DNA from 3 places in the Delftia sp. Cs1-4 genome. Region 2 is predicted to be linked to each of the others. Evidence: riboswitches for the same ligand, from Rfam matches in the RefSeq annotation. Region 2 holds a riboswitch; each other region holds the start of a gene.
What was found. A riboswitch is a leader RNA that binds a small molecule or an ion and turns the genes downstream of it on or off. The one in region 2 is predicted to bind glycine.
Positions count from the first base shown of each region.

Region 1: it holds a riboswitch for glycine, as region 2 does, so the genes downstream of both, DELCS14_RS15470 (PBP1A family penicillin-binding protein) here and DELCS14_RS02350 (D-amino acid dehydrogenase) in region 2, are expected to answer to the same signal.
Region 3: it holds a riboswitch for glycine, as region 2 does, so the genes downstream of both, gcvT (glycine cleavage system aminomethyltransferase GcvT) here and DELCS14_RS02350 (D-amino acid dehydrogenase) in region 2, are expected to answer to the same signal.

Region 1 covers NC_015563.1:3,526,319-3,529,591, forward strand. The annotation lists gene DELCS14_RS15470 (PBP1A family penicillin-binding protein) at 1-1,756, opposite strand, end outside; glycine riboswitch at 2,182-2,289, opposite strand; gene DELCS14_RS31250 (signal transduction histidine kinase) at 3,012-3,257, shown strand.
Region 2 covers NC_015563.1:513,416-516,688, reverse strand. The annotation lists gene DELCS14_RS02355 (invasin domain 3-containing protein) at 1-551, opposite strand, end outside; glycine riboswitch at 1,203-1,313, shown strand; gene DELCS14_RS02350 (D-amino acid dehydrogenase) at 1,406-2,737, shown strand; gene DELCS14_RS02345 (FIST N-terminal domain-containing protein) at 2,806-3,273, opposite strand, start outside.
Region 3 covers NC_015563.1:2,859,605-2,862,877, reverse strand. The annotation lists gene DELCS14_RS12555 (fatty acid--CoA ligase) at 1-848, opposite strand, end outside; glycine riboswitch at 1,018-1,129, shown strand; glycine riboswitch at 1,145-1,263, shown strand; gene gcvT (glycine cleavage system aminomethyltransferase GcvT) at 1,281-2,456, shown strand; gene gcvH (glycine cleavage system protein GcvH) at 2,592-2,966, shown strand; gene gcvP (aminomethyl-transferring glycine dehydrogenase) at 3,038-3,273, shown strand, end outside.

The DNA.
Region 1 (3,273 bases), 3.0 Mb from region 2:
TAAGATGCATTGGAGACGTCAAACCGGCCCCCAGAGCTAGAGGAAGCCCAGGAGGATGAAAATCGGGAATAAAACCAAAAGATAGAGCCTTGTTACGGACATAGTCCTCACCTGCGGCTTCCATCACATTCACTGTTGCCACATTTTTCGACCTAATAAATGCGCGTCGAATGGTGATATCACCTTCATAGTTGTTTGCATAATTTCTTGGAGCCCAGGATGCGCTACCTCGCTGCGCCGGCTTGACTACTCGACGTGTGTCATCCACGATGAATCCGGGAAAGAATCCTTTTTCGATAGCTGCACCATACACAAACGGTTTGAATGTGGAGCCAGTTTGTCTTTGAGCTTGAGTGACATGATTAAAGTTGTTGAGAGAAAAATCAAATCCCCCAGTCATTGCAAGAATATTCCCACTTTGCATATCCATTGCAATCATGGCACCTTCCATATGTGGCTTCTGACTAAGCACCCATTTATTTTGGGCGTGCTGTTTTACACGTACCACCGTTCCTTTTTCAATTCGTCGTTTACGTGAAATAGAACTTTTTGTCAGTTCCAAGACGGAATATGCACCTGACTCAGAAAATAATGTAATCACCTCACCATTTCTGAACATTGCCTTGACAATTCCGTTGGGTAATACTTCGGTGATAACGGCCGCTTTGAATACGCCACTATCTGGGAAGTTAATGAGAAATTTTTCTATATTTTTTTTGTCCAGTACTTTTTCTTCGACATTAAATCTTCCCTCCACGCCCTCCCATCCGCGAATTTTTTGCAAGCGCATCAGCCCATCTCTTAATTCCGTATGAGCAGCCTTTTGTAGGCGTGTATCTATTGTTAGTTCGACATCAAAACCTTCCTTATATGTGCTTTCCCCATAGTGTTCGTAGATCATTTTGCGCGCTTCTTCGACTGCAAATTGCACAGAGGAATCCCTGGTGTTAGCCCTCTTTGTAATTTTTACTTCTTCTGAAATAGCTTGAAGAAACTCTTCTTGATTCAAATAATTAAGCTCCTTCATTCTTTCTAGAATATAGTTCTTCCTAATCATTGCTCGTTGATAGTTTGCGACTGGGTTAAAAGCTGATGGAGCCTTAGGGAGGCCAGCTAGCACGGCGGATTCTGAAATGCTCAACTCACTCAAACTCTTATTGAAATAAGTTGATGCTGCGGCTGCGAACCCATAGGATCTCTCACCCAGAAAGATTTCGTTTACGTAGATTTCAAGTATTTGATCTTTAGAGAAAAGTGCTTCAATCTTGAACGCCAACATGATCTCTGCAATTTTTCTTATATAGCTCTTTTCCTTGGAAAGAAACATATTGCGAGCTACTTGCATGGTGATCGTGCTGGCTCCCTGGGAATTTTCTTGGCTAGCAATATTTCTGACTACCGCTCTAAATACTCCAGAATAATCCACGCCTCTGTGATGGTAAAATTTTGCATCCTCTATTGAGATAATTGCATTTTTCAGAGCCCGAGGAAACTCTCTAATTGAGACTATCTCACGACGTTCTTCGCCATATTCAGCCAGCAGTTCCTCACTAGCTGCGTAAATTCTTAGAGGTTGGGCGGGTCGATGGTGAAAAAGGTTAGCCACATCTGGCAGAGTTTTTTCTATTTCATTTGCAACATAAATTATCACTGGTACGAAACAAATAAAAAATCCGCAAAAAAAAGCCAGGACAGTACGAATTGCGGAATAACCAGTACTTTTATATCTAGTGTTTTTTGTTTGATCTGCAACCATCATTGGCACCTAGCTCTATTGATTTTTGAGGCTATAAATCTATCAAGCAGCATTAACCGCCACATTGAATCCAGTGGTTTTATTTAAAGCCCAAAAATCAAAAATTAATGATCTATCAAGATCAAATCATCGAACCGACACGACGAATTTAACCAGTGCAAACGCAGATGGTTTTCCCGTGTGAATGTCGATCTTCTAAATCAGTGGATGTCTTGTGGGCGGTGGCCGGCACGCATTGCCATTCGCATCTTCTGAAATATTCGATTTCTCGCCGAAAAATGATGCGAGAGAACCAGAATTTTGAAGAATGCAAATAAGAACGGCAAAAAGACCCAATGCCAAGATAGCTTTGTAGCTCATGGCCAAATCTTTCATTGATGTATACCGTGTCTGAAATGGCGGTGGATGCCAAAGACGGTATAGATGCCGCTCCCCCTGTCCTCGGTACCTGAGAGATTCACCTGTTGACCAGACAACAGGCTTGCTCCTTCGGCGCGCTACAGCGATTGCAGCGACTCTCCAGACGGCGTGTTAGATGTGCAGTACATCCCCGGATGAGGGGAACCTGAGCGTTTATGGGAGTTTGCGCCTTCGGCAGAGGTAAAGGCTACCTCTTTCTCCTGCCAGGTCATCTTACGTCAGATGCGCTATTTACTGGCTTTCAGTTTCCTTACCCTACTTGACCAAAGTCAAGTGTGTCTACTTCGATGAAGCGAATTAGTTCTCGTAGAACTGTTAACATTTGTTAATTGAGACAATTTTTAATATTTCGTCAGAATAGAGCGCCTGAGACCTAGGACGCATCGCACCCACCAAAAAAGCCTCGACAGGAAGTTCCTGCCGGGGCTTTTGTGTTTTGCCGAATGGACAGCTAGGCGGCAAGCAACTCTCTGATCAGCCACCCAATGCTCTCGCTTCGATGCATCCACGCTGGCGCGCAGCACAGCGGCCTTGAAGCCCCGGGCTTCCAGGTGCATTCGCAGCCTGGCGGCCCTGTGCTTTTTCTTCAGCACACAGCTGCATCAGCCAGCTTTCCCTGATGAGGGCCGCCGCCGTGAATGAGTTGCTGATCTTGCGCAACGGCAGCGCTGCTCTGTCCAGATGCCGGAGGAAGCCCCGCACTTGCCTGTCTTGAGGTCGCCCTCACGAGCCAGCCCAACCATCCACTCACAGCAATGATCCCCAAACCAAAATCGCCGTCCCCGCCAGCGGCGATCTGACCCCCTCCTCCACCCGAAGCCGCGCTCCATTCCCCATGATCCAGGAGTCTGAAGAGATTGCCCTGCTCCGGGAGGAAAACGCCAGGCTGCGGGCGCAGCTGGCGATTGCCACGGCGGGCCATGGCAGCGCCGTGCAGGGCGCGGGTGCCAGCGATCAGGACCCCTTCGATGCACAGGTAGCCGATCAGAAAACGCTGTTCTCGGATTTCATCGAGCATCTGCCTATAGGTCTGTGCCTGGTGAGCCGGGGTGGGCAGGTGTTGATGTCCAATCCGGCCTAGCGCCATTTCCTGCCGG
Region 2 (3,273 bases):
CAGGCATTGGTGGCTCCCGTCACGGCGCCGGACTGGGCTCCGCTGACGAATGTGTTGGCACAGCGCACGTAAACCGTCTGATTGTCGACATACGGATGGAGGTTTCCGGCCGCATCCTTGGATGTCCCACTCTGTATGGTTCGTACCGACGTAGTCAGTGTCGGCGCAAAGACGATGGAAACATCGGCACTCGGATCCAGCGTTTGCAGCGTGTAGTTGGCTGCCTGAATGGCCGCTCGCAGCGTACATGCGCCAGCAAAGGTGCCCCCCAACGTGCTGACACAGGTGGTTGGTGTCGTTGCATTGGCATTGGGAGCGTCGCTGTTGTCTGTGACCGTGAAGACGACGGTCGCCGCCAGTGCCGTGGATGAGATACCCGCGCATGAGAGCAGCAGCAAAGAGAAAAGGCACTTCGCTGCACGCCACTTGCGAAAAAATGCCGAACCAGGCAGGCGATTGAGAGCATGCATGATATTCCCCGTTTTCTCAAGGAGATATGACAGGAAAATGATTTTCCCAATGGCAATAGCCATCAGTTGTACCCAGCGCATTTGCATCGCCGTACCTCGAATAGTTCTATTTGAATCACGAGCTCACAACTCACCTTGCAGCCGGTGAGGTTGGAAGCAAAATGTTTCGCGCAGATCCTGCGCGTCAATCAAAAAGGTGGATTTCCATCAACGTTTGCGAGCTGCTCCGCTGCCCATTGAGCCGGACACACCTTCAGTCGGGTTTGCGACGCAAATCATTCCTCCCTCCACAAACCATATTCACCGTGCTTGTATTTTTTCAGTGCCGGACCAGTTTCCATGGACCTGCACCTGTGCAACGGTAAGTCGCCTATCAGACATATACACAACTCATGGTTAACCCATGCAGGTCCAATCGACCAGAACATGCACTGACAAACCACTGCACACATCGATAGGCTAAATCATGTTTTTTTCTATTTCAATAGTTTTTTTACATGCAGTCGGAGACTCGTGCCAGCGCTACGAGGGAGGCGCTTGAGCGATCTAGGGAATACCCTGAATCGACCACACCACATACAGGTAGTAACTGGTGGTATCCCGAGTACGACTGGAACCGGCTGCGCAAGCCACATAGAATCGCCCCTGCAGGAGAGCAGGCGGGCACCACGGTGCCGAGCCTCACCGAAGGCGCAAACTCCCATACACGCTCAGGTTCCGTACTGCAAACACAACATGCCGTCTGGAGAGCCGCCGCACGCAATATGCGGCGCACCGAAGGAGCAAGCCCCGTTCCCATGGACGGCGGTGAATCTCTCAGGTACCAAGGACAGGGGGAGCGGCAGCTGCGTCACGACGGACGCCGGCTGCTTGCTATTGAATCCATAGCTATCAGCTTCCGCGTGACCGGCACATGCCTTTGAAAGGGCATTGTCATGCGCGTCATCGTTCTCGGAGCCGGCCTGATCGGCACCGCCTCGGCCTACTATCTGCAATCTCTCGGTCATGAAGTGACCGTCATCGACCGCCAGGCTGCGCCCGGCGCCGAAACCAGCTTTGCCAACGGCGGGCAGATCTCGGTCAGCCACGCCGAGCCCTGGGCCAACCCCGGCGCACCGCTGAAGTTGCTGGGCTGGCTGGGCCGGCAGGATGCCCCCCTGCTGTTCCGCCTTCGCGCCGACATGCGCCAGTGGCTCTGGGGCCTGTCCTTCCTGCGCAACTGCACGCCCGCGCGCACGCGCCACAACATCCAGCAGATCGTTCGCCTGGGCACCTACAGCCGAGAGGCTCTGCAGCAGCTGCGGTCGGACACCGGCATCCAGTACGAGCAGCGCATGCAGGGCATCCTGCACTTCTACACGAACGCCCGCGAGTTCGAGGGCGCGCTCAAGCCCACCGAGCAGATGCAGGCCCTGGGCTGCGACCGCCGCCTGATCGACGCCGACGAAGCCGTGCGCCTGGAGCCGGCCCTGGCCCATGTGCGCGGGCAGATAGCAGGCGCCACCTATACGGCCGAGGATGAATCGGGCGACGCCAACCTATTCACGCGCGAGCTGGCACGCATTGCCACCACCACGGGCGTGCAGTTCCGCCACGGCCACCACGTCATGGCGCTGCGCACCACGGGTGCGGGCGCCAGCCGCCATATCGACCATGTGGAGGTGACCAATGCCGATGGCCGCTACGAACGCATCCAGGGCGACGCCTATGTGCTGGCCATGGGCTCGTTCAGCCCGCTGCTGGCCCAGCCGCTGGGGCTGCACCTGCCCATCTACCCGGCCAAGGGCTACTCCGTGACCCTGCCGGTGCTGGACCCCGCCAAGGCCTACCAGGTCAGCCTCACGGACGATGAGTTCAAGCTGGTGTTCTCGCGCTACACCGGCGCGCAGGGCGACCGCCTGCGCATTGCCGGCACGGCCGAGTTCAACGGCTACGACCGCAACCTGGACCCCGTGCGCTGCGAGGCCATCGTGCGGCGCGTGCAGCAGCTGTTCCCTGGCGCCGGCGATACCGGGCGCGCCCAGTTCTGGAGCGGCCTGCGCCCCGCCACGCCCAGCAATGTGCCGCTGATCGGACGCTCGCCCATCGCCAACCTGTTCCTGAACACCGGCCACGGCACGCTGGGCTGGACCCATGCCTGCGGCTCCGGCATGGCGCTGGCCGACCTGGTCAGCGGCAGGCAGCCGGCCGTGGATTTCGATTTTCTGGGGGCCGCAGCCATGGACCCGGATCGCAGCGCAGGCACGGTGCGCCCGCGCGCGGTCTGAGGTTCAGACGGTGTGTACCGTGTGTACGGCGTGTACGGCGTGTACGGCGTGTACGGCGTGTGCGACGCCTAAGCAGTGAACACCGTCAACACCCCGGCGAAGCGGTGCAGGCGGGCGTCCATGATCTCGGCTTCTGCGACGAAGCCGATCAATGGCACATCGCCCAGTGCGTGGCGCAGGGTGCGCAGTTCGGCATCGGGGCCGCCGAACAGGCCGCCGCCGCGGCCCCGGCAACTGATGTAGATGGCGCCACGGATGCGGGGCTGTGCCTCGCCTTCGGGCGCCGCCTCCTCGGGCTCCGCCGCATCGCGCAGCGCAGCGCCCAGTTGCAGCAGTTCCTGGCGCGCGACCTGGGCCTGGCGGCGGCAGAAGATCACCGAATGCCCGGCCTCCACGGCCGATGACAGGGCCACGCCCTGGCGCAGCGGGTCCAGCCCGACCAGGGTCAGTACCTGGGCCTCTTCGGTGAGCACGCCGTGGGCCATGCCCCGGCCCGGCGGCGCAATGGCCGCCAGCGTGCTGCGCACCGTGGTCAG
Region 3 (3,273 bases), 2.3 Mb from region 2:
TCGGCCAGCAGCATGGTGACCATGGTGGGCGCCGCGAAGAAGAAGCTCACGCGCTCTTCGCGGATCAGGCGCCAGGCCTCGGTCACGTCGAAGCGGCGCAGCAGCACCTGGGTGGCACCGGCCTGCAGGCGCGGCAAAAAGCTGGTGTGCAGCTCGGCCGTGTGGTTGAGCGGCGCCATGGCCAGGCCCACGTCGTCGCGCGTGAACTGCATGGTCTGGTGCATGAGGGCGTTGTGCGCCAGCTTGCTGCGGTGCGTATGCAGCACGCCCTTGGGCCGGCCCGTGGTGCCGCTGGTGTACATGAGGATGCAGGGGTCGCTCTCGCGCACATGGGCCTGGGGCGGCGCGCTGCTGCGGCCCCTGGCCAGGGCGGACAGGCGCTGCGTGGCCCAGACCGGCAGCGGGTCGGCCGGGGCATCGTCGGCAAAGATCCAGTGCTCGATGCCTGCGCCAGTGCCGCCGCCTTCGGCCTTGAGCAGGGCCTGGGCGCGCGCGGCCACCTCGCCGCCCTCGTGCTCGAACACCAGGGCGCGCGCAGCACCGTCCTTGAGGATGAAGGCCAGCTCCTGCGCCGCCAGCCGGTAGTTGATGGGGTTGAAGATGGCGCCCAGGCGCGCGGCCGCCAGCATGGTGAAGACAAAGGCCGGCGTGTTGTAGAGAAAGGCCGCGACCACGTCGCCATGGCCTATGCCCAGCTCGGCCAGGCCGTGGGCGTGGCGGTTGACTTCGGCATCGAGCCGGGCGTAGGTCCAGGCGCGGCGCTCGCCGCCCTCCCACGCGACCAGGGCCTCCTTGTTCGGCAGGTAACGTGCCGGCCAGGCCAATGTGTCTCCCAGCGTCTGCTGCATGTGCGCTTCTTCCTTCTCGCTCACGAGATTTCATATATCGATGCATCTCAATGTAGGAGATTTTTTAGACAGTTATGCAATTTGCAAATGCATCCATGCAGGCAAGCGCATGGAGCTGGGGCCGGCCCGCGGAAATCCCGAAGCCGCGCGGGCGCTGGCCGCAGCTAGAATGCGCCGGTCAGGAGAGAGTGCCCGCCCGGCCGCAATGGTCACAGGCAGCGGCACCGCCGAAGGCGCAGGGTTCGTCCCGAACGCTCAGGCAAAAGGACTGGCACCGCCTGCCGCCACGGCCGCAGGCGTTCCTAGCTGGAGAGAGATGCAGGGCACGGCGGTGTGCCCCATCCACCGAAGGAGCAAGCCCCACGCATGGAAGGTGCGGGTGAATCTCTCAGGTAAAGCGGACAGCAGGGCAGGACATCCCGGGATTCCGGGATGGCGTTGTGCCTTGCCCCTTGCCGAAAAGAGAGTCCCTCCTTGACCGCTGCCTCCACCACCGATCTGCTCAAGACCCCGCTGTTCGACCTGCACCAGGAACTGGGCGCGCGCATGGTGCCGTTTGCCGGCTACTCCATGCCCGTGCAATACCCGCAGGGGCTGATGGCCGAGCACCTGCACACGCGTGAGGCGGCAGGCCTGTTCGATGTCTCGCACATGGGCCAGATCAGCCTGCGCGGCCCGGATGCCGGCGCGGCGCTGGAATCGCTGCTGCCCATGGACGTGCTGGGCCTGGGCGAACACCGCCAGCGCTACGGCCTGCTGCTCAACGACGCGGGCGGCATTCTGGACGACCTGATGTTCGTGCGCCGCGAGGACGACCTGTTCCTGATCGTCAACGGCGCCTGCAAGCACGAAGACCTGGCGCACATAGAGGCCCGCATCGGCCAGCGCTGTGAAATCGAGCCCCAGTTCGACCGGGGCCTGCTGGCGCTGCAGGGCCCGCAGGCAGCAGCCGCCATGGAGCGCCTGCTGCCCGACACGGCCGGCCTGGTGTTCATGACGGGCGGCTACTTCGACTGGGAAGGCGCCGAGCTGTACATCACGCGCAGCGGCTATACCGGCGAGGACGGCTTCGAGATCTCCTTGCCCGCCAGCCACGCCGAGGCCTTTGCCCGTGCCCTGCTGGCCCAGCCCGAAGTCAGGCCCGTGGGCCTGGGCGCGCGCAATTCGCTGCGCCTGGAAGCCGGCCTGTGCCTGTACGGCAACGATCTGGACACGACCACCACCCCGGCCGAGGCCGCCCTGAACTGGGCCGTGCAGAAGGTCCGCCGCATTGGTGGCGAGCGCGAAGGCGGCTTTCCCGGCGCGGCCACCGTGCTGGCCCAGCTGCAGTCGCCCGAGCTGCTCACGCGCAAGCGCGTGGGCCTGGTGGCCCTGGAGCGCGTACCCGTGCGCGAAGGCACGGAGCTGCTGGATGCCAGCGGCCGCAAGGTCGGCGAGGTCACCAGCGGCCTGCTGTCGCCCACGCTGAACCAGCCCGTGGCACTGGCCTATGTGGAGCCGGGCAGCGCCGCCATCGGCACCACGCTGCAGGCCATGGTGCGCGGCAAGGCCGTGCCCATGCAGGTGCAGGCCACGCCCTTCGTGGCGCCCCGCTATCACCGCGGTTGAGGACAGCCTGCGCGCTTGGCGTGGATCGAGTTCGGCGGATTCGTTTTTCCTGCCATCGCATGCCGCTACAGTGCGCACTGACCTTTCTCAAACCGCCTTTCACAGGTTTCTTTTCAGTTTCTATCGGAGCAAGCCATGAGCATCCAGTATTCCAAGGACCACGAATGGATCAACGCCGCCAACCCTGACGCGGCCATCGTCGGCATCACCCTCCACGCGCAGGATGCGCTGGGCGACGTGGTGTTCGTCGATCTGCCCGCCGTGGGCACCAGCTTCAACCAGGGCGATGTGGCCGGCGTGGTCGAGTCCGTCAAGGCCGCCGCCGATGTCTACATGCCCGTCAGCGGCGAGATCGTCGAAGTCAACGAAGCCCTGCGCGACGACCCCTCCCTGGCCAACAGCGACCCGCTGGGCGAAGGCTGGTTCTTCAAGGTCAAGCTCAGCGACGCAGGCCAGTTGGCCGCGCTGCTCGACGAAGCCGCCTACACGGCCTTCGCACAGAGCAACTGACGCCACTTTCCGGCCAGGACGGGCGCCAGGGCCCGCCCTGGCGCTTTTCAGCTTTTGAGACAGGTCCCTCCATGCTGATGTCCTCCACCCAGCCCCTTGCCGCCCTCGAGAACGCCACCGAATTCGTGGCCCGCCATATCGGCATTGCGCCCGAAGACGAGGCCCACATGCTCAGCGCCATTGGCGCGGCATCGCGCGATGCGCTGATCGACGCCATCGTCCCGCCCTCCATCCGGCGCCACCAGCCCATGGCGCTGCCGCCAGCGGCCACCGAAGCCCAGGCGCTGGCCGAACTCAAGGCGCTGGC